4 regions of the Mesorhizobium sp. M8A.F.Ca.ET.165.01.1.1 genome follow, and region 2 is predicted to be linked to each of the others. Evidence: riboswitches for the same ligand, from Rfam matches in the RefSeq annotation. Region 2 holds a riboswitch; each other region holds the start of a gene.
What was found. A riboswitch is a leader RNA that binds a small molecule or an ion and turns the genes downstream of it on or off. The one in region 2 is predicted to bind thiamine pyrophosphate.
Positions count from the first base shown of each region.

Region 1: linked by a shared signal. The riboswitch ahead of thiC (phosphomethylpyrimidine synthase ThiC) and the one ahead of thiC (phosphomethylpyrimidine synthase ThiC) in region 2 are both predicted to bind thiamine pyrophosphate.
Region 3: linked by a shared signal. The riboswitch ahead of EN808_RS20255 (YkoF family thiamine/hydroxymethylpyrimidine-binding protein) and the one ahead of thiC (phosphomethylpyrimidine synthase ThiC) in region 2 are both predicted to bind thiamine pyrophosphate.
Region 4: linked by a shared signal. The riboswitch ahead of thiB (thiamine ABC transporter substrate binding subunit) and the one ahead of thiC (phosphomethylpyrimidine synthase ThiC) in region 2 are both predicted to bind thiamine pyrophosphate.

Region 1 is NZ_SRTH01000015.1:165,786-173,286, reverse strand. Features, by position in the region: gene EN808_RS29080 (hypothetical protein) at 1-805, shown strand, start outside; gene nadA (quinolinate synthase NadA) at 865-1,839, shown strand; gene EN808_RS29070 (L-aspartate oxidase) at 1,836-3,377, shown strand; gene nadC (carboxylating nicotinate-nucleotide diphosphorylase) at 3,377-4,243, shown strand; partial or broken gene EN808_RS37230 (biotin synthase) at 4,392-4,493, shown strand; gene panD (aspartate 1-decarboxylase) at 4,609-5,061, shown strand; TPP riboswitch at 5,170-5,286, shown strand; gene thiC (phosphomethylpyrimidine synthase ThiC) at 5,392-7,227, shown strand; gene thiO (glycine oxidase ThiO) at 7,224-7,501, shown strand, end outside.
Region 2 is NZ_SRTH01000006.1:277,043-284,543, forward strand. Features, by position in the region: gene thiO (glycine oxidase ThiO) at 1-309, opposite strand, end outside; gene thiC (phosphomethylpyrimidine synthase ThiC) at 306-2,141, opposite strand; TPP riboswitch at 2,245-2,361, opposite strand; gene EN808_RS19245 (hypothetical protein) at 2,483-2,710, opposite strand; gene EN808_RS37800 (hypothetical protein) at 3,373-3,834, opposite strand; partial or broken gene EN808_RS37040 (SMC-Scp complex subunit ScpB) at 4,733-5,255, shown strand; gene EN808_RS19260 (DUF433 domain-containing protein) at 5,789-6,439, shown strand; gene EN808_RS19265 (DUF5615 family PIN-like protein) at 6,444-6,821, shown strand; gene EN808_RS19270 (ATP-binding protein) at 6,843-7,501, opposite strand, start outside.
Region 3 is NZ_SRTH01000007.1:156,674-164,174, reverse strand. Features, by position in the region: gene EN808_RS20285 (GNAT family N-acetyltransferase) at 1-243, shown strand, start outside; gene EN808_RS20280 (hypothetical protein) at 423-1,130, opposite strand; gene EN808_RS20275 (glycosyltransferase family 39 protein) at 1,308-2,876, shown strand; gene msrA (peptide-methionine (S)-S-oxide reductase MsrA) at 3,053-3,571, shown strand; gene EN808_RS20265 (formyltransferase family protein) at 4,142-4,957, shown strand; TPP riboswitch at 5,271-5,384, shown strand; gene EN808_RS20255 (YkoF family thiamine/hydroxymethylpyrimidine-binding protein) at 5,375-5,983, shown strand; gene EN808_RS20250 (ABC transporter permease) at 6,023-6,841, shown strand; gene EN808_RS20245 (ABC transporter ATP-binding protein) at 6,838-7,501, shown strand, end outside.
Region 4 is NZ_SRTH01000012.1:65,367-72,867, forward strand. Features, by position in the region: gene EN808_RS25905 (ABC-F family ATP-binding cassette domain-containing protein) at 1-1,023, opposite strand, end outside; gene EN808_RS25910 (thiamine diphosphokinase) at 1,025-1,669, opposite strand; TPP riboswitch at 1,756-1,870, shown strand; gene thiB (thiamine ABC transporter substrate binding subunit) at 1,914-2,912, shown strand; gene thiP (thiamine/thiamine pyrophosphate ABC transporter permease) at 3,137-4,756, shown strand; gene thiQ (thiamine ABC transporter ATP-binding protein) at 4,749-5,525, shown strand; gene EN808_RS25935 (M48 family metalloprotease) at 5,758-7,227, shown strand; gene EN808_RS25940 (RNA polymerase factor sigma-32) at 7,243-7,501, opposite strand, start outside.

The DNA of each region.
Region 1 (7,501 bases), on a different contig from region 2:
GCTCGGCCATCGCTCCTTGCAGTCGGGTCTGCGAGCGTGGGTGGAGCGGCAGACCGGTCATCAACTGGGCTATATTGAACAACTCTACACCTTCGCCGACCGCGACCGGACCGACGACGAGCGCGTGCAGATCTCGATCAGCTATCTTGGCCTGACGCGGGAAGAGCAGGCAGAACATTCGCAAACACATGGCTGGCACGGATGGTACGACTATTTTCCATGGGAAGATCACCGCGCCGGCGTGCCTTCTATCCTGCCTGACATCGTCCTGCCGCGTCTTTCGGCGTGGTCCGACGACGCGGAAGACCCAAGCATACACCGCGACCGCCGGCAGCGCGTGGCATATGCTTTCGGTCTGGATGATCGCGACTGGAATGAGGAACTCGTCCTGCAGAGATACGAGCTGCTCTACGAAGCCGCGCTGGTGGCCGAGGCCACACGCGGACGGGACAACGGCAATCCGCCGTCCATCCCTGGCCTTCCGATGATCGCAGATCACCGGCGTATTCTGGCAACGGGAATGTCCAGACTGCGGACCAAGATCAAGTACCGCCCCGTCGTCTTCGAGTTGATGCCAGCAACGTTCACATTGCTGCAGCTGCAGCGAACCGTGGAGGCTCTGGCTGGCAGGCTCGTTCACAAGCCGAACTTTCGGCGTCTGATCGAAGAGCAGGATCTGGTCGAGGAGACAGGCGAGACGATGTCCGACACCGGGGGGCGCCCAGCGAAGCGCTTCCGCTTTCGCCAAACGGTCTTGGTGGAGCGAACCGTCGCAGGGACGAAATTGCCACTCTCACGCGGTTGACATTTCTTATACTCAAGGTAAGTATATGTCAGTTATACTCATTTGGAGAATAATTGGCTATGCCTGTCACTTCCGCGCGCACGGCCGCGCTGTACGACCGCGTGCGGCAAGTCATTCCGTCAATCGAGTGGCCGGCATTCGCCGATGATATCGAAGCCATCCTCGATCTGAAACGGCGGCGCAATGCCGTTATCCTGGCGCACAACTACCAGACGCCTGAGATCTTCCACTGCGTTGCCGACATCGTCGGCGACAGCCTGGCGCTTGCCCGCAAGGCGATGGCGGTCGAAGCGGATGTCATTGTGCTGGCTGGCGTGCATTTCATGGCCGAAACGGCGAAGCTGCTCAACCCGCAAAAGACGGTGCTCATTCCTGATCTGCGAGCAGGCTGTTCGCTGGCGGATTCGATTACCGCCGAGGACATTCGCCTGCTGAGACAGCGCTATCCGGGCGTCCCGGTCGTCACCTATGTCAACACTTCGGCCGAAGTGAAAGCCGAGTCCGATATCTGCTGTACGTCCGGTAACGCCAAAGCCGTCGTGGAGGCGCTCGGCGTTCCGCAGGTGATCATGCTGCCGGATGAATATCTCGCCCGGAACATCGCCGCCCAGACCGCGGTGAAGATCATCGCCTGGAAAGGGCATTGCGAGGTGCATGAGCGCTTCACGCCGGCCGACATCAGGGAGTTGCGCGAAAGTCATCCGGGCGTGACCGTGCTCGCGCATCCGGAGTGCCCGCCCGAAGTGGTCGCGAAAGCGGACTTCTCCGGCTCGACGGCCGCCATGTCCGACTATGTCGGAAGACAAAAGCCAGCGCGGGTCGTGCTGATGACCGAATGTTCGATGAGCGACAACGTTGCGGTGGAGCATCCCGAAGTCGAGTTCATCCGGCCTTGCAACCTCTGCCCGCACATGAAGCGGATAACGCTCGCCAACATCCGTACTGCGCTCGAACAGAACCGCCATGTCGTAACCATCGAATCGGAGATTGCAGGGCGTGCGCGGCTGGCCGTCGAGCGGATGCTGGCGGTATGAGCATGGACGTTCGCGATCTCGCCCGCCGGCCGGTCATCATCGGCGGCGGCATAGCCGGGCTGATGACCGCGCTGCACATGGCGCCTGAGCCGGTGCTGCTCCTGTCGAGATCGCCGCTTGGCGCGGAGGCGTCGAGTGCGTGGGCGCAGGGCGGGCTGGCCGCCAGCCTGGGCGGCGATGATGAACCGGCGCTCCATCTTGCCGACACGCTCGCCGCAGGGGACGGCCTTTGCGATGCAGATACAGCAAGGCGCATCGTGTACGCCGCGCCCGCGGCGATCGAGGATCTGACGCGCCTTGGGGCTCGCTTCGATCGCACATCTGCAGGAGTTCTGCGTCTCGGGCTGGAAGCCGCGCATAGCAGGCGGCGCATCGTTCATGCCGGAGGTGACGGCAGCGGAAGGGAGGTGATGCGCGCCCTGATCGCGGCCGTGCGCTCCACGCCTTCGGTTCTTGTCGTGGAAGGAGTCGAAGCACGCCGGCTGGCCGTCGAGGACGGCAGAATCGCCGGTGTTGTGGCGAGCGGTCCGACAGGTCCGGTGTTCTTTGCCACGGGACGGGCCGTTCTCGCCACGGGCGGAATCGGCGGCCTGTTCCGCGACTCAACCAACCCACTGGGCAGCTGCGGACAGGGTCTGGCGCTTGCGGCGCGCGCGGGTGCCGTCCTTGCCGATCTGGAGTTCATTCAGTTCCACCCGACCGCGCTTGACGGGCCCGGCCGTCCGATGCCGCTCATCAGCGAGGCGGTTCGCGGAGAAGGTGCAACAATCGTCGACGAAACAGGGCGGCGCTTCCTCGATGGCCTGCTCGGGGCGGAACTCGCACCGCGCGACATCGTCGCGCGCGCCGTCTGGCGACATCTTGCCGACGGCCATCGCGTCTTCCTCGACGTCCGCGAGAAGCCAGGCACGATGTTCGCGCAGCAATTTCTGACAATCGCATCAGCCTGCGGCAAGGCCGGCATCGATCCGGCGCGAGACCTCATTCCCATCCGGCCGGCCCAGCATTACCACATGGGTGGTGTCGCCGTGGATCTGGCCGGGCGAACATCGGTTCCTGGACTTTGGGCATGCGGCGAAGTCGCGTCGACCGGGCTGCACGGCGCCAACCGGCTCGCCAGCAACTCGCTGACCGAGGCCGTCGTTTGCGCGCGCTGGGTTGCCGAAAGCGTCGCTGGTGCACCGGACGGCGGTGGGAAGCCAGCGATGGCAGCTAACCTGCCCGCGCCGGATCCGAGGCCTGTGCGCCCTCTCCTGTCACATGCCCTTGGCGTCACGCGGGATGGCGAAGGTTTGAAAGAGGCTGCGCGCGCCTTGTTGCTGCTGTTGCATCGGCACGACACAGCGTCCGATCCCGCCGCCGTAGGGCTGATGATCGCGGTTGCCGCCTTGCTGCGCCGCGAAAGCCGTGGCGCTCACTACCGGAACGACTTTCCCCATCAAGCGGCCGTCGCCCGCCGCTCCGAAATCAGGCTCGACGCGGCCATGTTTGCGGCGCGGGAACTCGGCAACTCTCCAATGCTCGAAAGCGTCGCTTGATGAACCTATCCCCCCTTCCAACGATCATGCTCGAGCCTCTGGTGCGGGCAGCTCTGCTCGAGGACCTTGGCAAGGCCGGTGATTTGACCACTGATGCCATCGTACCGAAGGACCATCATGCGACAACGGTGCTGACTGCGCGCGAGGCCGGAACTATAGCCGGTCTCGACCTGGCGATGCTCGCTTTCAGGTTGATCGACCAGGATGTCGAGATGACAGTGGAGCGAGCGGACGGCAGCAACATCGCGCAAGGTGAGACCATCGCATCGGTCAGCGGTCCGGCCCGGGCCATACTCACCGCGGAACGGACGGCGCTCAATTTTCTGTGCCATCTGAGCGGTATCGCCACCGCGACGGCATTGATCGTCGCGGCGGTCCGCGGCCACGGCGCAAGAATCGTCTGCACGCGCAAGACGACGCCTGGATTGCGAGCGGTCGAAAAATATGCCGTGCGCGCCGGTGGCGGCTCCAATCATCGTTTCGGTCTCGACGACGCCATCCTGATTAAGGACAACCACATCGCCATCGCTGGCGGAATTCGCATGGCAATCGAGCGCGCGCGATGCAGCGTCGGCCACCTAGTCAAGATCGAAGTCGAGGTCGATACGCTAGCCCAGTTAGAAGAGGCTATGGCCCTCGCCCCAGACGCCGTCCTGCTCGACAACATGTCTGTCGACGAATTGCGCCAAGCAGTGGCGATGGTTGCCGGCCAGGCGATTACCGAGGCGTCGGGCAGGATAACGCCGGCGACGGCTCCAGCCGTCTCCGCGACCGGTGTCGACCTGATCTCCATCGGCTGGTTGACCCACAGCGCGCCAATCCTCGATATCGGGCTCGACTCCGCGAAATTTGTCCGTCGGGCCTGACAATCGGCGGTCGACCGGACGCTTTTTCGACCCAGCCCGCCAAGTTCAAAGGTGCCTAGGTCGCCCAATGCAAGGGGAACAGGATGGAAATGCACGCAGCGATTTCGGAAAAACCATGCGTGAAGCTCAATCCTTCGACGGCCACCGGATGTGGACCGTGGAAGCTGCTCGGGCGCTGCATGACGCGCCTTTCAACGACCTGCTGTTTCAAGCGCAAACCGTTCACCGCCGGAATTTCGATCCCAACAGGCGGCGGCGGGCGCTGGTCTCAGCGGCGGCGCCGTCGTCGTCGGAATCTAGCGGGGTAACCCGGCCACCCAGAGGATGGCGGGACGATTCATCCATGATGATAGGAAACAGGACCATTGCGAAAACTAGTCGCTGGCAAGCTGCACGGCATCTACGTCACCGAAGCGAACCTCAACTACCATGGATCGATAACGCTGGACCCTGACCACTGCGAAGCAGCCGGGATCCTGCCGATGGAATTTGTGGAGATTTGGAACAAGAATTCCGGTGCGCGGATTTCGACCTATGTCATTTTCGGCGAGCGCGGCTCACGATGCTGCATCCTCAATGGTGCGGCTGCCCGCACCTGCCAGCCAGACGACCAGATCATTGTTTGCAACTCCATATACCTGGACGAAGCGAATATCACCTCGTTGAAGCCGCGGATCATCACCTTCGACCAGGACAATCACATACTCGATCGCCTGAGCTACTCCGTCGATCTTGACGCACATGGGCGTTACAGTTTCTCGATCCTTGACGAGGCGAATGAGCCTTTGGCCATTCCTGCGCTGGTCTCCGGCGCGTGACTTCCTCTCGAGATTTGCCCGTGCTTTGCGCGGGGTTTCATTAGTCGCCGATCACCGCCGCAGGTGGAAATGCGCTTGACAAAGCAGTGTCGGCTCGGTCAATTCGAAAACATTCACCAGGGGAGTCCCGGCAAGGGGCTGAGATACTGCTGGCTATCGCGGCGCAGTGACCCGTTGAACCTGATCCAGTTCATACTGGCGTAGGGACGGTGCAAGCGCTTTGCGGGAGTTTACGCCCGAAGACCTGTTTTCAAGCAGGTCGACCAAAGCGTCTTTTCATCCTTCCGGCACAGAACTGGGTCTCCAATGCATGAGCAAAGGAGCCTCAAGATGAATGCCCTAACCCCAGCCGTCTCAACGGGACCGCTGCCTGCCTCACGGAAAATCCACAAGCCCGGCGTCCTCCATCCGCACATCAAAGTGCCGATGCGCGAAATCTCCGTCCATCCGACAGCGGGCGAGCCGCCCATCACCGTCTACGATCCGTCCGGCCCCTATACCGACCAGACTGTCGAAACCAGCATCGAAAAGGGCCTCGCCCGGCCTCGCCACGAATGGATCACGGCGCGGGGCGATGTCGAAGCCTATGACGGCCGCCATGTGCGGCCGGAAGACAATGGCTTCGTCACGGGTGAGCGCCTGACGCCGGAATTTCCCATTCGCAACCGGCCGCTAAGGGCCAGGGCCGGCAAGGCGGTGACACAGCTTGCCTATGCGCGCGCCGGCATCATCACGCCCGAGATGGAGTTCGTCGCCATCCGCGAAAACCTCGGCCGGGAAATCGCCCGCGGCAAGCTGCAACGCGACGGTGAAAGCTTCGGCGCGGCTATTCCCGATTTCGTCACGCCGGAATTCGTACGCGACGAGGTGGCGCACGGGCGGGCGATCATTCCAGCCAACATCAACCACCCAGAGAGCGAACCGATGATCATCGGGCGCAATTTCCTCGTCAAGATCAACGCCAATATCGGCAATTCCGCTGTCACTTCCTCGATGGCCGAAGAGGTCGAAAAAATGGTCTGGGCGATCCGCTGGGGCGCCGATACGGTGATGGACCTGTCGACCGGCCGCAACATCCACAACATTCGCGACTGGATCCTGCGCAATTCACCGGTGCCGATCGGCACGGTGCCGCTTTACCAGGCGCTCGAGAAGGTCGGCGGCATCGCCGAGGACCTGACCTGGGAGGTGTACCGCGACACGCTGATCGAGCAGGCCGAACAAGGCGTCGACTATTTCACCATCCATGCCGGTGTGCGGCTGCATTACATCCCGCTGACCGTCGACCGGGTCACGGGCATCGTCTCGCGCGGTGGCTCGATCATGGCCAAATGGTGCCTGCACCATCACCGGGAAAGCTTCCTCTATGAGCATTTCGAGGAGATCTGCGACATCTGCCGCGCCTATGACGTATCCTTCTCGCTCGGCGACGGCCTTCGTCCGGGCTCGATCGCCGATGCCAATGATGCGGCGCAATTCGCCGAGCTGGAAACGCTCGGCGAATTGACGCAGATCGCCTGGGCCAAGGATTGCCAGGTGATGATCGAAGGTCCCGGCCATGTGCCGATGCACAAGATCAAGGAGAATATGGACAAGCAGCTCGCTGTCTGCGGCGAGGCGCCCTTCTATACGCTTGGACCACTGACGACCGACATTGCGCCGGGCTATGACCATATCACCTCAGGCATTGGTGCTGCCATGATCGGCTGGTTCGGCACCGCCATGCTCTGCTATGTCACGCCCAAGGAGCATCTCGGCCTTCCCGATCGCAACGACGTCAAGATTGGCGTGATCACCTACAAAATCGCCGCCCATGCAGCCGATCTGGCGAAGGGCCATCCGGCAGCGAAAGTCAGGGATGATGCCCTTTCCCGCGCGCGCTTCGAGTTCCGCTGGGAAGACCAGTTCAACCTGTCGCTCGACCCCGAAACCGCGCGGTCCTTCCACGACCAGACCTTGCCCAAGGAGGCGCACAAGCTGGCGCATTTCTGCTCGATGTGCGGGCCGAAATTCTGCTCCATGCGCATTTCCCACGACATCCGTGCCGAGGCTCAGAAGGAAGGCATGGCGGCAATGGCGGCAAAATACCGGGAGGGCGGCGATCTCTACATGCCGGCGGACGAGACTGGCGTACCGGTCGTGCCGGAGGCTCCCAAACCATCATGAGGGTGCTCGTCAAAGGGGCCGGCGTTGCCGGCCTCACCGTCGCTTTCGAACTCGCCGCCCGCGGCGCGACGGTCACAGTCGCCGAGATGCGGCATGGCCTTGGCGGCAACGCGTCGTGGTTCGCCGGCGGCATGCTGGCGCCATGGTGCGAGCGCGAAAGCGCGGAGCAGCCGGTGCTGGATCTCGGACGCGACGCTGCCGACTGGTGGGATGCGGTGCTGTCGGGTCAGGTGACACGGGCCGGGACATTGGTCGTGGCCGCGCCGCGTGATGC
Region 2 (7,501 bases):
CGTGCGACTGGCGAACCGGTCAAGCTCACCGGCATCTCGCGGCATGGCCACGACCAGTGTTCCGGCCCGTGTCACCTGATCCGGCAGTGCCGCATCCCACCAGTCGGCGGCGACGCGTCCGAGATCCAGCACCGGCTGCTCGGCGCTTTCACGCTCGCACCATGGCGCCAGCATGCCGCCGGCGAACCACGAGGCATTGCCGCCAAGGGTCTGCCGGATCTCAGCGACTGTGACCGTCGCGCCGCGGGCGGCGAGTTCGAAGGCGGCGGTGAGGCCGGCGACGCCGGCCCCTTTGACCAACACCCTCATGATGGCTCCGGCGCCTCTGGCATGAGCGCTACGCCGGTCTCGTCAGCCGGCATGTAGAGATCGCCGCCCTCGCGGTATTTCGCCGCCATCGCCGCCATGCCTTCCTTCTGGGCTTCGGCGCGGATGTCGTGGGAGATACGCATGGAGCAGAATTTCGGCCCGCACATCGAACAGAAATGTGCCAGCTTGTGCGCCTCCTTGGGCAAGGTCTGGTCGTGGAAGGACCGTGCGGTTTCGGGGTCGAGCGACAGGTTGAACTGGTCCTCCCAGCGGAACTCGAAGCGCGCGCGCGAAAGGGCATCATCCCTGGTTTTCGCTGCCGGATGGCCCTTCGCCAGATCGGCTGCATGGGCGGCTATCTTGTAAGTGATCACCCCAATCTTGACGTCGTTGCGGTCGGGAAGGCCGAGATGCTCTTTCGGCGTGACGTAGCAAAGCATTGCGGTGCCGAACCAGCCTATCATGGCGGCACCTATCCCTGAGGTGATGTGGTCATAGCCCGGCGCGATGTCGGTCGTCAGCGGCCCCAACGTGTAGAACGGCGCCTCACCGCACACTGCGAGCTGCTTGTCCATGTTCTGCCTGATCTTGTGCATGGGGACATGGCCCGGGCCTTCGATCATCACCTGGCAGTCCTTTGCCCAGGCAATCTTGGTGAGTTCTCCAAGTGTTTCCAGTTCGGCGAATTGCGCCGCGTCGTTCGCATCGGCGATTGAACCGGGACGAAGGCCGTCGCCGAGCGAGAAGGAAACGTCATAGGCTCTGGCGATGTCGCAGATCTCCTCGAAATGCTCGTAGAGGAAGCTCTCCCGGTGATGGTGCAGGCACCATTTGGCCATGATCGAGCCGCCGCGCGAGACGATGCCCGTGACCCGGTCGACGGTCAGCGGTATGTAGTGCAGCCGCACGCCGGCGTGGATGGTGAAATAGTCGACGCCTTGCTCGGCCTGCTCGATCAGCGTGTCGCGATAGACCTCCCAGTTGAGGTCCTCGGCGATGCCGCCGACCTTTTCGAGCGCCTGATAGAGCGGCACCGTGCCGATCGGCACCGGTGCATTGCGCACGATCCAGTCGCGGATGTTGTGGATGTTGCGGCCGGTCGACAGGTCCATCACCGTATCGGCGCCCCAGCGGATCGCCCACACCATCTTTTCGACCTCTTCGGCCATCGACGATGTGACAGCCGAGTTACCGATGTTGGCGTTGATCTTCACCAGGAAATTTCGCCCGATGATCATCGGTTCGCTCTCGGGATGATTGATGTTGGCGGGAATGATTGCGCGTCCGCGCGCCACCTCGTCGCGCACGAATTCGGGTGTGACGAAATCTGGGATCGCCGCGCCGAAGGCTTCGCCGTCGCGTTGCAGCTTGCCGCGCATCACCTCGCGGCCGAGATTCTCGCGGATGGCTACGAACTCCATTTCTGGCGTGATGATGCCGGCGCGCGCATAGGCAAGTTGGGTCACCGCCTTGCCCTGCTTGGCCTTGAGCGGCCGATTGCGTATCGGAAATTCCGGTGTCAGGCGCTCGCCGGTGGCGAATCCATTGTCTTCCGGCCGGACGTGGCGCCCGTCATAGGCTTCGACATCGCAACGCGCCGTGACCCATTCGTGGCGAAGCCGGGCAAGGCCTTTTTCGATGCTGGTTTGGACTGATGGATCGGTGTAGGGGCCGGACGGATCGTAGACGGTGACGGGCGGTTCGCCGGCCGTCGGATGGACGGAAATCTCGCGCATCGGCACCCTGATCTGCGGGTAGAGGACGCCGGGCTTGTGGATTTTCCGCGAGGCGGGCAGTGGTCCCGTCGACACGGCGGGGGTGAGGGCATTCATCGTGAGGCTCCTTTGCTCATGCATTGGAGACCCAGTTCTGTGCCGGAAGGATGAAAAGACGCTTCTGTAGACCTGCTGCAGCAGGACCTCGGGCGTAAACTCCCGCAAAGCGCTTGCACCGTCCCTACGCCAGTATGAACTGGATCAGGTTCAACGGGTCACTGCGCCGCGAAAGCCAGCAGTATCTCAGCCCCTTACCGGGACTCCCCTGGTGAATGCCTCAAGTTGAATGGGCCGGTGCTGCTTTGTCAAGCGCCTTCGGGCGCCTTCGGGCGCCTTCGGCCGGTGGCGACGTCCGGCGGCCGGCCGAGCGGAGAGCTCGCGCATGCATCGGGGACAAGTCACGCCCCGTAGACCAGGGCTGGAATGGCCAAAGTCTCATTCGCTTCGTGAAGGATGGAAAAACTGTATCGGCCATGTGCGTCGAGATCGACCGAGTAGCTCAGGCGGTCACGGATGTGGTTATCCTGGTCGAAGGCGACGATTTGCGGCTTCAGCGAGGTGATTTGCACCACGTCCAGGTAGATGGAGTTGCAGATATGATCTGGTCGTCGGGCTGGCAGGTGCAAGCGGCCGCTCTATTCAGGATGCGGCATCGGCGGCGTTCCCGATACCAATGATATCTTGCGGGCAACTTATGCAATCACCGGCTTCGTAAAACCCGACGGCGGCGGCCGTGTCCTGGCGCTGAGGATGTGCCGCTGTTCCAGCAGAGAAATCGCGTGGGCGCGGAGTTTTCGCTCTGCGAGGAAGAGTTGACGCAATCGTTTAGCTTGCTTGCAGTTCGTAGAGACCCGCCTTTGAAAGCAACTAAGCTATTGCATTGATATGTTGGTGCGCGATCGATCGCTACATAGCCGGCCGCCATTATCCGAGTATTGATCCGCCGGTGTTCGTGTTGCCGTATATGGCAATCCCTGCGAGATCGTCGCGGCCGGATCGGCCGCACCCTCTAGTCATAAAAGGGGAAGCGACCGAGAATTCCGCTGCCGAAAACTTCTCTGGCTTGGCTATGCATGCGGTAGATGAGATCGCCGCCTACCGCGACCTGGTCGAGGAAGGCATCGACGCCCAGTTCGGACAGCCTGGTTATCGCAATGCGTTAGCGGCTCAGACTTGCGGTCTCGAGAGCGGCCTTTGGGGGTCACCTCTTTTTTGTTTCAGAGGTTGGAAGACGGCTGCTCGTTACCCAATAGAAATGGCGACTACGGAACGCGATCGATCGCGGCCATCAGGAAACACCTGTCTTCGGCTCAACCTCGACATGGCGTCCGATCGACCGCAGATATACAGCTATCTCGTCCATGAGATGATCGCGTTCGCCGTAGATCTCAGCAATCCTGCGCAGCTGTGGCTCGACGGACCTCCGTTGCGCCGGCGTCAAATCAGCATCGCCAAAGACATATCCCAAGTTGCCAATCGCGCAAATGTTGCAGCCGGCCTCCACAACTGCTTGCACGAATGCCGGAATGTCTTTTTCTTGCATAGTCTTCATGTCGAACCTCTCGTGAATGGCGTGCTTGCGCGCCCATGCTGCCTTTTCAGCGTGTCCTCTGGGCGGCGCAAGCCTTGAGCGTAATTGTGCCGGGCAACCTCGACTATCCCGTCTGCCACGCTCTTTAGAGTCGGTGGGGTCTGGTGATTGCAGGCTGGGCCACTCAAAAGCCTGCAAGAAGAAAGTCATGGCGACCATTGCTCAAGATCGCGAGGGTGCGTGCAAGACCTTCCGTTGGCAGTCATGCACGCTCACCCAGCAACTGGGTATTGAGCAACTGGGTCTCACGTCGCGGGTCTCGTGTGCTTCACAGCCGAAAATAAGGTACCACCGTGGCTATTCTCAAGTGCAGGCTACCTCTTCAGGACACGGCGGAGTGCCTTCCGACGCACCCCTGGTGCAACGTGCGACCTAACGAGACACATCTCGTTCGCGTTCCCTCGACCTTTCTTCGTATTGCTGCTTGCCCTGCGATTTCAGGCCCTCTGCTAGCTTCTCGGCCGCTCTTTGGCCTGCAATGTCACTATTCAAGATCATATCCGACATCCCTGGATGGTCATAACCGTAATGCGCATGCAGTTTCCCTCACGAGCAGCGCCTATCCGTCGATTAGTTCGTCTTCCGGAACCCGAAGCCCTTTTTATCCGGCGTACCTATCCACCATTCAACCGGTATACCTTTCCCAACTTTGGCGGACCATTTACCTCAGGCATGATCATCTCGCGTGACATTTTTTTTTGGCGCCATCATCGCACGTGGCATTTTCTAAAAACCAAGACGTGTCAATTTGTAAAATCAAGGATGCGGCCGCGCCCGTTGCGAGGATTTGCAGGTAGCTCTTCAGCCCCAACACGATGTGTGAGGCGGCGGTGGAAAAGGCAACCGACGGCGTCGACGCGTCCTTTGATGATCGCAAGCGATATGCTTCGTCGCGAGCCCAGATTGCGGTCTCGGGCACAAGGCGAGATCACAGTTCTGCGATCTGTGGTAACGCGAGCCCGCAAAGCGCCGCTGCGGCCACCGCTTTTGGAATCTGGACGAGATTCGTCGTCGTCTGAGATCAGTTGATCGAGCAGTTCGCGCGCGCGGGACGCGCTTGCGGTGCAGTCTCTCCCGCGAGCTCGCCCGTGACCTTCTCATCGACGACATCCGAGAGCTGCGCGGACGGCCCTATGACCTCGTCGCTGTCGCCGGCGGCTGGAAGCACCTGACACGGCCGGCCTATGCCGATGCCATCCGCGCCTGCGGAAGCAGCGGGCGTGCCGTGGACCTGACGTGGTCGGACGTGCTGATGCTGATGTGCATCGGCACTTCCAGCCGATTACCCGCGCCGAATTGTCGTCGGTTTTCGGGAAGTAATCAGTCGCGACCTGATCGGCCATCTGCGGCACCGGCCTGATCGCGTCGAACCCGCGCAGTCCGACGCCCGGCGCTCCCTACACCTATGTGACGACAAAAGCGTCCTGCTCGAGTTCGGCCTCGACACGCTTCGCGATCTCCCGGACTGCGAGGCGCTCGAGGATGCCGGGCTGCTGAGCAGAGATGAGCTGCTTGCTGGTGAAATTATGCCAGAGTTGGCTAGTGGCCATGAGGATGCGGGTTTGGATACGGAGGAATAGCTTGGCGCTGCAGACGCTGTGGCCACCGGGCTTGCGAGTGCTTCCAGCTTTCCATAGCGAATCTAGCGCGCCCAAGGGCGTCCGAAATTTGTAGGCAAATTTCGGACATGGACACGGTCAGCGACGTCAAGCAGGCAGCGGTATGCGGCCTCTGCACCGCTGTCGCCCAAAAATTCGTGGCCATGGGCAAGCCCCACTTGAGACCCCCAGAGAGAACGCTCGTGAGCGATGGAAACGGTTTTGGTCCAAAGCTTGATACAGATGGCCTGCAGATGGGTGTAGGGTTTCAAAGCGCTCGAAGACGCGCCTTCGCAGAGTTAAAAGTCCGCGACGAACTCGTGTGTCGTTTGTCGCCAACTGCAAATTCGATAGTTAGCGCAATTATACTGCGCCGAGTCTGCCATCTCGAGCCCCAAGGGTTTGTGAGGCCTCTCGGCTCACCACCGCCTTTGCTAACCGCCGTGATTCCAAAGACGCGTGCCTTTACGGAGGGGGTCAAACGGCCTATATTATTCTTTATAAGGAGAAGAATAATGGGCACACTTGCTCGCATCTACACCCCCGCAGAGGCAGCCGCCGTCAGCGGGATAGGAATCAAGGCCGTGCACAATGCGATCGACAAACGCATTGTCGATACTGTGCCAAGCACTGCTCGGCGCATCGGTGGGGTCGTCCGACGGGCATTGACCGGCGAGGATTTGCTGCGGCTCAAGCTTTGGTATGGCGTGGGTGCGACATTGCCCGCTGATCGTCGCTACCGCCTGTTCGAGGAAATCAAAGCTGCCCCAAGGGCCAAGACCGTAAGGGCCGACGACCTGCTGATCGTCGACGTCGCCGAGGCACGTAAACAGCTCAAAGCGCGCATCGTGGATCTTGATGAAGCGGAGGCCGCCATCGGCCGCGTTAAAGGGGTGATGGGCGGAGAGCCTGTCTTCAAAGGAACCCGCATCCCTGTTCGTATGATCACGACGATGCTAGCGCAGGGCGCAGATGAAGCGGAGGTTCTGGAGGGATATCCGAAGCTAACGCCGCGCGTGATTGAGCTCGCCAGAATGTGGGTCGCCGCGCACCCGGTTCGTGGGCGGCCTAAGAAGCTGGTCGAGCAGGGCGTGAAAATAAAGTCGTCGAAGCGCGTGGTTTTGAAGGGCGACCCAGGTCCGTCGGCCAGGTCGAGACGCGTGTGACCTCGTGAGGTTTCTGATCGATGAGTGCCTGCACACGTCTCTGGTTGCGGTAGCCCAAGAACGCGGACATGAAGCAAACCACGTCAACTGGCTTGGGCTAAGCGGCGAAACCGACTGGGACCTCATGCCGCTCATTATCGATGAGGATTTCACCTTCGTCACCAACAATGCTAAGGACTTCAGGAAGCTCTATGCCAAAGAACCGGTTCACGCCGGCCTGATTATCGTCGTCCCTCAGGTCGGGCCTGAAAAACAGAGAGAGCTCTTCGATGCTCTCCTCGAGGATCTTGGCCCAGAGGAATTCCTGATTAATGAAGTTATCGAAATCGAGATCGAAAACGGCATTGCAATCGTAACACGATACGATCTGCCGTCGCCCTAGCTGAGGCTGCGCGATCTCCGCTTATGATCGACCCGGTTGCCAGTCGCTCATCTGCAAAATGTTACCGCCGAGTTTTGCAAACGCGCGTTGGCGGCAGGAGAAAACGAGAATCTGCTGATCGTGTGATTGACGATGCAAAGCGTCGAACATGCGCTCGATGCGGTCGTCATCGGAATAAACCAAAGCGTCATCCAGGATAACCGGTGTGGGTCGGCCGTCGCGGGCAAGCAAACGGGCGAAGGCCAGACGTGTCAGAACCGAAAGCTGTTCTCGCATGCCGCCACTCAACCTATCGACATCCTCATCCTGACCATTGCGGCGAACGGTCTGTGGCAACAGTGTGTTCTCGTCGAACACTATGGAGATGTCATCGAATAGCAATCCAAGCAGCGGTCGCAGCTCGGACATGACCGGCTTCAGATAAAGATCGCGTGCCGTCGAGCGCGCAGCGACCAGCGTCGTGCGCAGCCGGTCGAGGACGGCTTTTTCGAATTCGAAGCGTCTCGCTCGCTCTCCAGCGATTTCCAATTTTTCTGTGGCCTCGCGCAAAGCTTCTTCCACCGCGTCGTCGGACCGAGTGCGAATATGGCCATTGAGATCGGCCAGGGTTACACGCAACTGACTTGCTTCCTGTGTGGCGGCATCCTGAACCGAACGGGCGCGGCGCAGAACGGCTTCAG
Region 3 (7,501 bases), on a different contig from region 2:
GGGCGTGCCCTTGTCGCGGCGGCAATCACCCGCTGCCGCGAGTGCGGCGGCCGACGCCTGATCGTTTCGACGGCGAGCGCCGATATCGGCAACCTGCGATTTTACCAGCGGCAGGGCTTTCGGATGTACCGCATCGTTCGGGATGCGTTCGGGCCATCGACCGGTTATCCCGAAGGCCTGCTCGTGAACGGCATTCCGTTGTGCGACCAGGTGGTCTTTGAACGGGATCTCGGCGCCGATTGACGATGGCGGATTGCCCGCATGTGTTGCAATGCCATTGGACTAGCGACAGCCATCGCACACAACCAATAGCCCGCTCCGGTTCGCCGGGGCGGGCTATTGGTGTTTCTGGGCCTAACGCGCATCTTCGGATTTTTCATGCATGGCGTGCTCCAAAGCCGGGTTACTTCGGTAGACCTGCCTTAGGCCAGGATGTTGACGGCGCGGGCCGCGACCAGCGCGATCGTCAGCAGCGAGATCATCGCCTCCGCCATCATCAAAAGCTTGGCGCGTCGGGAAAGCGGCAAGGTGTCGGTCGGAGAAAATGCCGTCGCGTTGGTGAAGGCGAGGAAGAAATAATCGACGAAGCCAGGCAGCCAGTCGCGGATTTCGCGATCATTCAGGGTCATTTGCGGAAACAGGAAATCGGCATCGGCGCGTTTGACCAGGCCGCAGGTCGGCGGCCCGCCCCGGTCGGTGCTCCAGAACCACAAGGCAAAGACGATCACGTTGGTGACCCAGATGTTGAGCGCGTCGACCAGCAGCGTCTGGCCGCTGGAGCCGGCATGGCCAGCCAGCAAGGCACGCACCAGGAGCACCAGCGAACCGCAATTCATGACGCTGACGACGCCGGTCATCACCAGGGCCGTCCGGCGGATCATGACGCGAAACCGTCCGACCAGATACCAGTGCTCCTCCTCGACCGCTTTCTGGGTGGCGGCCTGCGTCCAGGCGGTGGCCACGGACAGCGGCGCGAGCAGGGCGGCCTCCAGCGCCGGCGCCAGCCAGCGGGGACCGAATGAAAGATCGTTGATGACCAGAAGCTGCAGGCAGATGATGACGAGGACCGCCGCGCGCGCCAGCCAGAAGTCGAGCGCACGGTGGTGAATGACGGCATGCGGGTGACGCATCGAATATCCGGGATTTTCTAGTGGGATCAGGTGTGCGGGCTGTTCTGCCCGGTAAGGGCAACGGGACGCCGAAGTTCCCGCTCAATCTTGGTCTAGCAATGACCTGCAAGTATACTTTTTTGTAAGCTTTGACGTTGGGGCTGTTCGGCAAACCGGGCAATGTGGTTTAAGCCGCGCATGGCGGGAATTGACGACTCCATCGATCGTTGGGTGCCGGCAGGGCTGCCTGCCGTGGCGCTGGACTCGTCGTCGTTCTGGTCCGCCCTGCTTCGGCACCCCTGGGGTTTGCTGGCACTTTTGTGTCTGGTGCAGACGCTGTGCTGGACCGTGGTGCCAACACTCATCGATCCCGCACCGCCCGGCGATGTCGTGGAAGGCTTCATGTGGGGCCGCGAATGGGTGCTTTTGACCTACAAGCACCCGCAGCTCCCCGGCTGGCTGCTCGAGGCCAGCCATCTCCTGACCGGATCGTTCCGCTGGCCGCAATATCTGCTGGCCCAACTGACGATCTCGGCCACGTTCGTCCTGGTCTATCTGCTGGCCCGCGACATGCTCGGACAACGCCGCGCGCTGGCCGCCGTGCTTTTGATGCCATCGGTCTATTTCTTCGGCTGGCCGACGCCGCAATTCAATCACGACTATGCGCAAATGCCGTTCTGGGCCGCGATCTGCTGGCTGCTGTGGCGCGCCGGCCGCGGTGGCGGGCCAGGCTGGTGGCTGGCGCTCGGACTGGTGTCGGGCGTCGGGCTTTATGCCAAGTTTTCCACCGGCCTGCTGCTTGCCTTCGGCGCTCTCTGGCTGCTGTCCGACGCGCGCGCGCGCAGTCGGCTGGCGACGCCCTGGCCGTGGCTTGGCCTGGCCGTTTGTCTCGCGGTCGCCGCGCCGTTGGCCATCGCACTCTACCGCATCGATTTCCTGCCGTTGACCTATTTCGCCGGCCGCGATGCCTGGGTAACCGAGCACCGTGCGCGCCTCTACTATATCGGTGTCCAGCTGGCCGGGTTTTCCGGCTTCCTCCTGGTGCTGGCGATATCAGGGCTGCTGCGGCGTACGTCGGCTCCGCAGGACCCCGTCGAGCGCGGTAAGCTGGTCTATCTCACCTGGATGGGACTTGGGCCGGCGACGCTGATCATGGTCGCCTCTTTGTTCACCGGCACCGGCGAGGCCTGGGGCGCGCCGATGTACAATCTCGTCGGCGTCGTCGCGCTCGCCTTTCTCGGTCACCGGCTCGGTGCCCCCGAGATGCGAAGGTTGGCGATCTGCGCCTTCATCTGCATCGTGGCCATGTCGGGGGCCTATGCGGCCATCCGCTGGACGGATTGCAATGTGCGCGGGCGGATGGACGCCGTCTGCTGGCCGGCGCGGCCGATCTCGGACGAGGCCGAGGCGGTGTGGCACGCCGCGGTGCCCGGCCGGCTCGACATTGTCGGCGGCGATACCAATCTTGCCATGCTGGCGGGCCTCAACGCCTATGACAAGCCGTCGATCTTCACCGATCTCGATATGCGGTTCGCACCCTGGATCACGAGGCAGCGGTTGCGCGACCATGGCATGCTGATGGTTTGGTCGGGTCCTCACGTGCCGTCGCAGCTGCGGGCATGGTTGGACAACGTTCCGGTCAAGACCGTTCTTTTCAACTGGTCGCGCGAGGCGCCGCCTGTGGCGATCAGTTTTGCGGCCATTCCGCCTGGTATCCGATATCTGCCGGTCGCCGCCAGCAGCCGGACTCGGCATCCGCGCATCTAAGGTTTCCCCGTTCCTTAGGGGGCGCCTTTCACCGGTATAGCCGAATGGCCCGCTCGTCCGACTGGACGAAGCAGGCGACAATGCCCATTTATGGGACTATCCAAATTTGTTGTCGCGCAATTCCCCGGGGAACGCCGCTACAGTTTTCCCGGAATTGCCTTTTGAGGAGACGTTACATGGCGACTTCGAGCGAACGTGCAGTGCTTGCCGGCGGCTGTTTCTGGGGCATGCAGGATCTGATCCGGCGCATGCCGGGCGTCCTCGCCACGCGTGTCGGCTACAGCGGCGGCGACGTGCCGAATGCCACTTATCGCAATCATGGCACCCATGCCGAAGCCATCGAGATCAGCTTCGATCCGGCGAAAATCAGCTTCCGCCAGCTTCTGGAATTCTTCTTCCAGATCCACGATCCGACGACGCGCAACCGCCAGGGCAACGATGTCGGCATGAGCTATCGCTCGGCAATCTACTACACCAGTGAGGAGCAGAAGCGTGTGGCGGAGGACACCATCGCCGATGTCGATGCCTCTGGCCTGTGGCCCGGCAAGGTTGTCACCGAGCTCGCTCCGGCGGGAGCGTTCTGGGAGGCCGAGCCCGAGCACCAGGATTATCTGGAGAAGTATCCGAACGGCTACACCTGCCATTTCGTCAGGCCGGGTTGGAAACTGCCGGTTCGTGAAAAGGCCGTTTCATAAGGCTCGCGGATCAGTCTTTGCGGCAGTGGGTTTAAGCGCCCGCCGATTGCCGCGAGGCCATATCAATAGCGGCTGTTAACCACCGCCCGGCGGTTGACAGTGCGCGGCGTTGCTGACCAACTACGCGGGTTGATTGGTTTCAGGGGGAGCATGAGGAAGCTCTACGAGAAGCGTGTGTTGGTGAAGCGGGAAAGGCTCCCAAGTGTCGCCGCGGCAGGACCGCTTTCTCCCAAACCAGGCTGACGGCTCGGCCGGTCTTTTGGTAGTGACTGGACCGGTTCGTTACGGTGCTCGGATTGCCGGGCGATGTCTTGCCCCGCCGGATCTGAAAAGATGATTTCTTCCGAGCCTGTGGCCGGCGCCCGGCAGCTCAATGCAGTTTTCATCCTGGATGTTTCTGCTTACACCGGGCCCCTGCTTTCCGGGTGGGTCGAGGCGGGAAATCGTATTGGCGCGATCATCGTGCCTGGCTTTCAGCGCCCATCCAGAGGCTTCAGCATTGGCAATTTTCGACGCCGGCTGAGGCGCCAGCTTCTGCTCAGGCGCTATCTCGGCAACACGCCGGTAAAGTTGATCGAATTCGGCCGGCCTTACGACTGGGATGAGCTTGGCCGGCAATTGCCTGAGATCGCCGCGGATGTACTGATCTGCTACGCTTTCCCGACCCTGATCCCGCAACAACTGCTCAGCCTCTTTCCCAAGGGCGGCCTTAATTTTCATCCGGCGCTGCTGCCCAACTACCGGGGTCCGCATCCTCTCCATCGCCTGGCCGCGGACGGCCAGCATGCCGTCCATGGCGGCGTGACATTGCACAAGATGTCCGCCAATTTCGATGACGGCGACATCCTCGGACACGTGCCGTTCTGCGAAGCACACTGGGCAACGCGGCGGGATGTGGCCGACAGCGTGGCGACCGCGATGCGCGCGTTGGTGCGCGAGGTGGCGCCAGCCTATTGCGAGGATTTGGTGTCCGGGACGCGGCAGCCAACCGGTGATTTCGTCTGGGCGCGACTTGAGCGGAACCACATGGCGATTTCATCCGACATGTCGATCGAGCACGTTGCCCGATTGTGGCACGTCCTGGGCGGCAATCCCGGTATCTATCTGGACGTTGCCGGCCGCGAGGTTCGGTTGGCCTTTCAGATCGCGCGACTGGGTCCGCCAACTGGAAAAGGTCCGGTCAGGCGATGGGGGAGGGTGGAGTTCGATCTTGCCAATGGCCGGGTTCGATACCTCACCTATGGCCGCCTGCTCAAACGGCTGATGAAAATGCACACCGCATTCGCACGGCCAAAAGCCGGAAAACCGTGCCCCGAAATAAGAGTGTTTGGCAAAGTGGCCAGCGAATCGGTGCCAGAGGTACCGCCAGCCGGTCGTGGCGTATAGTGAGACCAACGAGCATGGAAAGCGCGGAACTTGCGTCCGCGCTTTCCCTGCTGCGAAAACTACTTACCGCAGTTCTTGTCGGCCACGGTCGGCGCGGTCGCCCTGCCATTGGCATCCGTCTGCGCGCTGGTCGGGCAATTCTGGTCCGCGTTGGAATTCATTCCGCCCGGCGTGATGGTCGGGCTGTTGGTTGCACCCGGATCGAGCCAAATTCCCGGGCGCCGGCACCCGGTTGTGCCTGCGCTGGCGCAATGCTTTGGCGCAGCTTGCTGAAAAAACAGCTTCCCCAACCGATCGAATGGTGCTTTAACGCCGCCATCCACAGGGGTGCTCCGTACGGTCGGGGCTGAGACGGGGGCGGCAAGCCCACAGACCCTAGAAGCTGATCTGGGTAATACCAGCGGAGCGAGGCGGGCGATGTTTTCAGGCGCACAGGTTTCCCTATATCTCATGGCCGACGATTTTGTCGGCGTCATCCTGGGCGCGCTTGGCGCGCTCGATTCGTATCGCGACAAGCTCAGGATCGAGACCGACGACATCTCGACCTTGCTGGTCGGGCCCCCCGAGGTGCTATTCCCGGCGCTGCGCGACCTTTTCGTGGCTGCGTCTGGCAGCGGTAAGCATTGCGTGCTGTCGGCGACCATTTCGCGTGGTTGCCCAGGTGAGCCGGACGATCCGATCTGCCGCTCCGACACGTTTGGCGGACCTGCCGGGCCACTCGGCCCGCGCAAGCAAGCCGCCATTTCCGCCGTGCGCGGCGCGCCCGCCACTGGGCAGCCAGCGGCGGCGCAGTTCTCGCTCTATGTGATGGGCACGGACGACCACATGGACGAGATCTATGGCTGCATCGATTTCCTGAAGCAGTCCGGCGTCTACGATCGCTCCAAGAATTTCTGCACCAAGCTGCGCGGCGATGCCGGCGCGATCTTCTCGGCGCTCGACGAAGCCTTCTGCCGCTTCGGACCAGGCGCCGGCCACGTAACCCTCGACGTCACGGTTTCGGCCAACAGTCCCACTGCCGTCTGAACCGTTCGCGCCGACGCGCGCCGTCAAGGTCATCCTCTCGTGGCTTCATCGTCGTTCAACCCGCGTCAACTCGCGGGCTTCCTCGCCCAGGCGGCGCCGGCCGTGATATCGATCGGCCTGGTGCTCGTGGCGTGGGAACTCTACGCAAACCATTCCGGCATCAAGCCGACGGTTCTGCCGGCACCCTCGCGCGTCTTCGAACAGGCGATGCTCAATCGTGACGCGCTGCTCGACAACGCCATTCCCACCATCCGCGCCACGCTGATCGGTTTTGCCTGTTCGCTCAGCGCCGCCTTCGCGCTGTCGATGCTGGTCGACTTCTTCCAGCCTTTGCGGCGCGCGCTGTTTCCTGTCTTCATAGTCAGCCAGACCTTGCCGCTGGTCGCCATCGCGCCATTGGTGGTGCTGTGGTTCGGTTTCGGGCTGACGCCCAAGATCATGCTGGTGGCACTGGTCACCTTCTTCCCGATGCTGGTGGCCCTGGTGCAGGGCTACGAGGCTACCGAGGTCGAGATCGGGCAGATGCTGCGCGCCATGGGAGCAGGGCGCTGGCGGGTCTTCATCCTGGCACGGTTGCCTTCGGCGCTGCCTTATTTCTTCGCTGGCCTCAGGATCTCCATCACCTATGCCGTCGTCGGCGCCATCTTCGCCGAATATGCGGGCGCGGCCAAAGGGCTGGGCATCTACATGCTCAACGCCAAAAACAATTTCCGTCCCGACCTGGTGCTCGCCGCCGTCGGCGTCAGCGCCGCCCTTACCCTCGTCCTGTTCGGGCTGACGGTGGTGCTGCAACGACTTGCCATGCCTTGGGAAAGAGCCGCTGGCAGGCAAGCCGCCCGAAAAGGCCCGCAAGCATGAGCCGGCTCGAATTGCGGCATATGCGCAAGGCCTTTGGCGGGCTCGAAGTGCTCGCCGACATTTCGCTGCGCGTGGATGCCGGCGAATTCGTCTCGATCCTTGGGCCTTCGGGTGCCGGCAAGTCGACGCTGTTCCAGCTTCTGACCGGCGCCGAGCATGGCGAGGGTGAGATGTTTTTCGACGGCGCGCCGCTCGACGATCATGGCAGGCATTTCGCCTTCATGCCGCAGCGGGACGCGCTGATGCCGTGGCGGCGCATCCTCGATAACACGACGCTCGGGCTCGAGGTGCAGGGCCTCGGCCGCAAGGCGGCGCGGACGCGTGTCGCGCCGCTGTTTGCCGAGTTTGGGCTTGCCGGCTTCGAGCGGCATTTTCCGGCGCAGCTTTCAGGCGGCATGCGGCAGCGCGCGGCGCTGCTGCGTACTGTCGTGCAGGAACGCGACATGTTGCTGCTCGACGAGCCGTTCGGCGCGCTCGATGCACTGACGCGCGCGGCCATGCAGCGCTGGCTCGAACAGATGTGGCGGCACCATCGATGGACGGCGTTGCTGATCACCCATGACGTGCGCGAAGCCGTGTTCCTCTCCGACCGCATCTATGTGCTGTCCACGCGGCCGGCCCGTGTCGTGCGCGAGATCAAGGTGCCACTGCCGCGCCCGC
Region 4 (7,501 bases), on a different contig from region 2:
GAGCCGTATCGAACCAGCGTCCGGCGCCAATTCGCCGGTCAGCATCTTCAGAAGCGTCGTCTTGCCGGCGCCGTTCGGTCCGACGAGGCCGACGCGGTCGCCGCGCTGGATGCGGGTCGAGAACCCCTTGACGACGGTGAGGTCGCCAAAGCTCTTCTCTATGTTTTTCGCCTCGATCACCAGCTTGCCGGATTCGGCCGCGTCGCTGGCCACCATTGTCGCGGTGCCCTCGGCGCCGCGATGGCCGCGAAAGCGCTGGCGCATGGTCTGCAGTTCGCCGAGACGTCGCATGTTGCGCTTGCGCCGTGCCGTCACGCCGTAGCGCAGCCAGTGCTCCTCGCGCACGATCTGGCGGCCGAGCTTGTGCTGCTCGCGCTCTTCCTCCTCCAGCACGAGGTCGCGCCATTCCTCGAAATGGCCAAAGCCCTTGTCCAACCGGCGGGTCTGGCCACGGTCGAGCCAGACGGTGGCACGCGACACACGCTCGAGGAACCGGCGGTCGTGCGAGATCACGATGAGCGCCGAGGAAGTCCGGACGAGCTCCTCTTCCAGCCATTCGATCACCGACAGATCAAGATGATTAGTCGGCTCATCAAGGAGCAGGATGTCGGGCTCCGGCGCCATGACGCGGGCAAGGGCGGCGCGCCTGGCCTCGCCGCCGGACAGGTCTGCCGGCCGCTCCTCGCCCGACAGGCCGAGATGCTCCATCAGATAGCTGGCGCGGTAGGGATCGTCGGCCGGGCCGAGCCCGGCCTCGATATAGGCCCGCACATTGGCAAAGCCGTCCATGTCGGGCATTTGCGGCAGATAGCGGACAGTCGCCGAAGGCTGGCGGAACACCTCGCCGTCCTGCGGTTCGATCAGGCCGGCGGCGATCTTGAGCAGCGTCGACTTGCCGGACCCGTTGCGGCCGACCAGCGCGATCTTGTCGCCGGCCGACGCTGTCAGGGCGGCGCCATCGAGCAGCGGCGTGCCGCCAAAAGTCAGTCTTATCCCGTCGAGATTGAGAAGGGGCGGGGCCATGTCAGCTTTCGGGCAATGGATAGGGATGGGCGAGCAGCAGCGCGCGGCCGTGGCCGAGCGCGATGTCGAGGCGGCCCTTGACCTCGTTGGAAATGGTCAGCGACGATCCGAAAGCCACCTCGACCTTGTCGAGCGGCCATTTGGCGCCGGTGACGGTCAGGCCGGAGAGTTCGGAAAAGCCGAGAATAGAAAATAGCGTGCCGTCGGCATAATCGAAGCTGGCCCTGCCGTTGAGCAAGGGGACACCCTCCTGGGCGCCGCTGGTCAAAAGCACATCCGTTCCGGCCTCGGCCAGCCGCAGGCCAAGCGCCAGATGCAGGAAGGCGTGATCGGCGCGCTTGCCGCCGAAGGCGCCCGCCAGCACAAGGCGGGTCGCTCCACGCTCCAGTGCGGCCGCGATTGCCAGTTCGCCGTCGGTCTTGTCCTTTTCCGCCGGGAAGGTTTGCCGGGGCACGGCGGCGAGATGGGCGGGCAGATCGGCCGGAACCGAATCGAAATCACCGACCCACAATTCCGGCACTAGGCCCAGTATCCGCGCATGACCGATGCCGGCGTCGGCGGCGATCACGCGCGAGCCTTCGACCTGGCGGTCGAGCCGGGGCGTGCGGAGGAGATCGCCGCCAAGCAGGATGGTGAATGTGCTCATATCCCGTCGCCTTACCAGCCCGGCACGGGAAACGGAAGGCGGCAAACTCCCACTTGCGTGTCCCACCCGCCGGGCCTATGTGTCGAAACGCTCTAACGGGGTGCCGGACGCGAATTTCGCGGACCGGCTGAGAGGCAGTCTCGCCAACCCGCTGAACCTGATCCGGTTTGTACCGGCGGAGGGATTAGACGTTTCGGACAGTCCGACGCCTCAATTCCTTTCAACGCAAACGAAGGAGGCGCCGATGCGCACGTTTTTATATTCTCTCATCGCAGCCACGGCAGTGGCCCTGTCCGGGCCGGCTTTGGCCAAGGACAAGCTCACCGTCTACACCTATGAGAGCTTCACCGCCGACTGGGGTCCGGGCCCCGTGGTGAAGAAGGAATTCGAGGCCGAATGCGGCTGCGATGTCGAATTCGTCTCGGTCGCCGACGGCGTGGCGCTGCTCAACCGCGTCAAGCTGGAAGGCGCTTCGACCAAGGCCGACATCGTGCTCGGCCTCGACACCAATCTCACCGCCGATGCCAAGGCCTCAGGCCTGTTCGCGCCGCATGGCGCGGCGAGCGATGTCAACGTGCCGGGCGGCTGGAGCGACGATACTTTTGTTCCCTTCGACTATGGCTATTTCGCCGTTGTCTACGATACGCAAAAGCTGAAGTCGCCGCCGAAAAGCTTGAAGGAGCTGGTCGAGGGCAGCGCCGACGACAAGATCGTCATCCAGGACCCGCGCACCTCGACGCCCGGTCTCGGCCTGCTGCTCTGGGTGAAGTCGGTCTATGGCGACAAGGCGCCGGAGGCCTGGGCCAAGCTCAAGACCAAGGTGCTGACCGTGACGCCGGGCTGGAGCGAGGCCTATGGCCTGTTCACCAAGGGCGAGGCGCCGATGGTGCTTTCCTACACCACCTCCCCGGCCTACCATATGGTCGCCGAGAACACCGAGCGTTACCAGGCGGCGTCTTTCGAAGAGGGCGAGTATCTGCAGATCGAGGTCGCCGGCATCACCACGACCGGAGCCAAGAACCCGCTGGCGGAAAAATTCATGGCCTTCATGACCGGACCGAAATTCCAGGACGCCATCCCCGAGACCAACTGGATGTTCCCGGCCGGCAAGACCGACAAGCCGCTCAACCCGGCCTTCGACAAACTGGTCAAGCCGACCAAGACCCTGCTGTTCAGCCCGGACGAGGTCGCGGCCAACCGCAAGGCCTGGGTGGATGAATGGCTGGCGGTGATGAGCAAGTAGTTGGCTGTATGATCCGAAGATGAATGCTCTACGGCGCCCCCCTCTGTCCTGCCGGACATCTCCCCCGCTTGGGGGGAGATTGGCTGTCATCGGCGATTTCGCCAATCGCCAACATTGCAGGAATGAGCTGGGCGCCGGAGCTGCTAATCTCCCCCCTCGTGGGGGAGATGTCCGACGGGACAGAGGGGGGCGCGAAGGAACGCGACGCACGTTAAAGGCCTTTCGTGCAACCCGCGTCTGATCCCCGCATTACCGCCGGCAGCGTAGCGCTGGCGGCGATCGCGCTCTTGATCGGCGGCGCGTTTGCCGGGCTGCTTGTCGAAGGCGCACACGACCTCTCCGGCGCCTGGGCGGCCTTCGACCCTTATCTGTTGCGCGTCGTGCGCTTCACACTCTGGCAGGCGGCCCTGTCAACGCTGCTCTCCGTCGGGCCGGCCCTGTTCGTGGCGCGGGCGCTGTCGCGGCATCCACGGTTTTTCGGCCGCGCCTTCATTCTGCAGCTCTTCGCCGTGCCGTTGGCGCTGCCGGCGATCGTCGCGGCGCTCGGCATTCTGGCGCTTTATGGCCGTGCCGGCTATTTCGCCGGCCTGTTCAACTGGGTTGGCGGCCAGGGCTGGCCGGGCATCTACGGCCTCTCCGGCATTCTCGTCGCCCATGTCTTCTTCAACCTGCCGCTGGCCACCCGCCTGTTCCTCGAGGCGCTGCAGACCATCCCCTCCGACCAGTGGCGGCTGGCGAGCCAGCTCGGCATGGCGGCGCGGCCGGCGTTCCGGTTGATCGAATGGCCAACACTGCGCGCCGCCATGCCCGGCGTCGCCGGGCTCGTCTTCATGCTCTGCATCACATCCTTCACCATCGTGCTGACGCTTGGCGGCGGGCCGGCCGCGACGACGCTCGAAGTCGGCATCTATCAGGCCTTGCGCTTCGATTTCGATCCCGCGAGGGCTGTCGCGCTGACATTGCTGCAGATCGCCTTGACCTTCATCGTGGTGCTGGCGCTGACGCGGCTCGGCGCCAATGTCGTCGGCGACACCAACCTGCCGGTCGCGCCGCGCCGCTATCTCTCCGTCAACGGCACCGAAGCCACACTGAATGCCTTGCTCATCGGATTGACGCTGCTGGTCGTCGCGGGACCGATGGCGGCGACCGTGATCGCCGGATTGAGCGCCGATCTCGACCGGCTGGCCGGCGAGACCGCTGTCCGGCAGGCGACACTCACCAGCGCCGTGCTCGGCTTCCTTTCGGCGCTGCTTTCGGTGATGCTCTCGTTGGCATTGACAATGGCGCGGCGGGCGCTGGCATCGAACCGCCGCTCCGGCCCAATGACACTGCTCGAACACGCCACCGATACCGGCGCCGGCTTTGTGCTGGTCGTGCCGCCGATCGTCGTCGGCGCCGGTTGGTTCCTTCTGTTGCGCCACGTCGGCGACGTCTTTGCCATCGCCCCGCTCATGGTCGTCACCGTCAACGCTGTCATGGCGATGCCTTTCGCGCTGCGCGCCATCCGCCCCGCCTATGATGCGGCAAGCGAGCGCCACGAACGGCTCTGCGCACAGCTCGGCATTTCCGGCTGGGCAAGGCTGAAGCTGGTCGACTGGCCGTCGCTGCGGCGGCCGCTCGCCACCGCCTTCGCCTTCGCCATGGCGCTGTCGCTTGGCGATCTCGGCGTCATCGCCCTGTTCGGCAGTGATTCCGTACAGACCTTGCCCTACCTTCTCCTGGCGCGCATGGGCAGCTACCGCACCCAGGACGCCGCCGGCCTGGCGTTGTTGCTGGGCCTTGTCTGCCTGGTACTGGTGCTGGCAGCGGACCGGCTGGGAAAGGGGATGGCCCGCGATGTCTGACGGTGCGGCTGACGGCAAAGGGGTTCCGGTGCGGCTGGACAAGGTCTCGTTCAGTTATGGCGAGGCATTGTTCGCTTTCGATGTCGAGTTCACCGCGACGCAAATCACTGCCATCATGGGGCCAAGCGGTTCGGGAAAGTCGACGCTGCTCAATCTGGTGGCCGGATTCGAGATGCCGAGATCCGGCCGCGTGCTGATCGGCGGGGGCGATGTCAGTGGTGAGCCGCCGGCCGTGCGTCCGGTGTCGATGGTGTTTCAGGAGAACAATCTTTTCGCGCATCTTTCCGTCGAGCAGAATGTCGGGCTCGGCCGTTCGCCATCGTTGCGGCTGACCGATACCGACCACGCCGATATCGCGGGCGCCCTTGCGCGCACCGGTCTTGCCGGCAAGGAGAAGCGGCTGCCGCGCGAACTTTCGGGCGGTGAGCGCCAGCGCGTCGCCCTGGCTCGCGTGCTGGTGCGTGACCGCCCGGTGCTGCTGCTCGACGAACCCTTCGCCTCGCTTGGGCCCGCCTTGCGCGACGACATGCTCGACCTGGTTGCTGGCCTTCATGCCGAGCGTGGCATGACGGTGCTGTTCGTCACGCACCAGCCGCAGGATGCCCGCCGCATCGGCCAGAAGGTGGTGTTTCTGGACAATGGCGCCATCGCCGCCACAGGCACGGCGGACGATTTCTTTTCCGGGGCTGGTCCGGAGGCGTTCCGGCGCTATATCGGTGCGGGTGCCGGGGATGCCTTATCACGAGATATTGCCCGGAAGCGGACATAATTTACGCTCAAACCGGCCCGAGGCGATGTGGCGCTTGCTTGCCATGACTGGAGTAGTGTGGCTAGGTCCGCTCGATACCGGTCCGGCACTGGCCGTGATTTGCCTACAGCATCTGCTGCCCGCCCCGAGGGGCGGGCAGCAGATGCTGTAGCAGTTTGTTTTGCGCATTGCATGATCATGCGCAAGGACCTGAAAGGAAGCCATTCTGGCGATCGGCGTTGACAGGCTACGAATGAACCCGCTGGCGCGCTTCCTGGCGCTGGCTGGCTTTGCCGTGGCGCTGGCGAGCTGCCAGATGTTCACGCCTCCGGAGGTCCAGGAATCCGGCTTCCAGCCATCCGACAAGCCGATCACGGTGGACAATGTCGCCGCCAACAACAAGCTTGCCGAACTCGCCAAGGCGCAGCATCCGCGCATCCTGGCGACCTATGGTGGCGAATATTCCGATCCCAAGCTCGAGCGCATGGTCGCCAAGGTGGTCGGCAATTTGACCGTGGTATCGGCCAACCCGACGCAGACCTATCGCATCACCATCCTCAATTCGCCCAACGTCAACGCCTTCGCGCTGCCGGGCGGCTATCTCTACATAACGCGCGGCCTCCTGGCGCTGGCCAATGATTCGTCCGAGCTCGCCGCTGTCATCGCGCATGAAATGGGACACGTCACCGCCAATCATGGCCTGCAGCGCCAGCAGTTGGAGGCCGAGGAGGGCCTGGCGACCAAGGTCGTCTCGGATGTGCTCGGCGACAGCCCGACCGCCAAGGCAGCACTGATCCGCGGCAAGCTCAGGCTGGCGCAGTTCTCGCGCAACCAGGAACTGGAGGCGGACGCCATCGGCATCAAGTCGATCGGCGAAGCCGGCTACGATCCCTATGCCGCCGGCCGATTCCTGCAGTCGATGTCGGCCTACACCGATTTCCGCTCGATCAGCGGCGCCACGGACGCCAGCCTCGACTTCCTTGCGACGCACCCCAACACGCCGCAGCGCATCGATCTGGCACAGCGCCACGCCCGCCAGTTCGGCGCGCCCGGCTTCGGCACGCGCGACCGCGATTCCTTCCTCGCCGGCATAGACGGCCTGCTTTACGGCGACACGCCGGAAGAAGGCTATGTGCGCGGCGAGACCTTCCTGCATCCGGGCCTCGGCGTGTCGTTCACGGTGCCGGACGGTTTCATCATCGACAATTCGGCGGCAGCGGTGACGGCGACCGGTCCTGGCGACATAGCGATCCGCTTCGATGGCGTTTCGATCGACAAGAACCGCGCCTTGACCGACTATATCAGAAGCGGCTGGGTGGCTGGCCTCGACGACAGCACTGTCAAGCAGGAAACCATCAACGGCAATGAGGCGGCGACCGCGCATGCCGGCGCCGAAGGCTGGCAGTTCGATATCGCGGTGATCCGCGCCGGCGGCCAGGTTTACCGATTGCTGACCGCGGCGCCCTCGGCCAGCACCTCGCTGGAAACGGTGGCGCGCTCGGTCAGCGGCTCCTTCCGCATTCTCAGTCCCGCCGAAAAGGCGGCCCTGAAGCCACTGCATATCCGTGTGCTTACGGTACAGCCGGGACAGACCATGGGCTCGCTTGCCGCGCAGATGGTGGGCGTCGACCGCAAGCTCGACCTGTTCCGCGTGCTCAACGCGTTGTCGCCGGGGGCCGCGGTTTCGGCCGGCGACAAGGTCAAGATCGTCACCGACAAGTAGCGCCCATTGCGCGAATCAGGCGGCGGTCGCCATGAATTCGGGATTCTGCTTCACCAGCGCGACCTTGAGCTTTTCCATCGCGCGGGCCTCGATCTGGCGGACGCGTTCCTTGGAAATGCCGAGCGTCTCGCCGAGTGCCTCGAGCGTGGCGCCCTCGTCGGTCAGCCGGCGTTCCTCGATGATGCGGAGTTCGCGGGCGTTGAGAGCTTGAAGCGCCTCCCTCAGCCAAAGCGAGCGGCGCGCGACGTCGATCTTGTCGCCGACAATCTCGTCG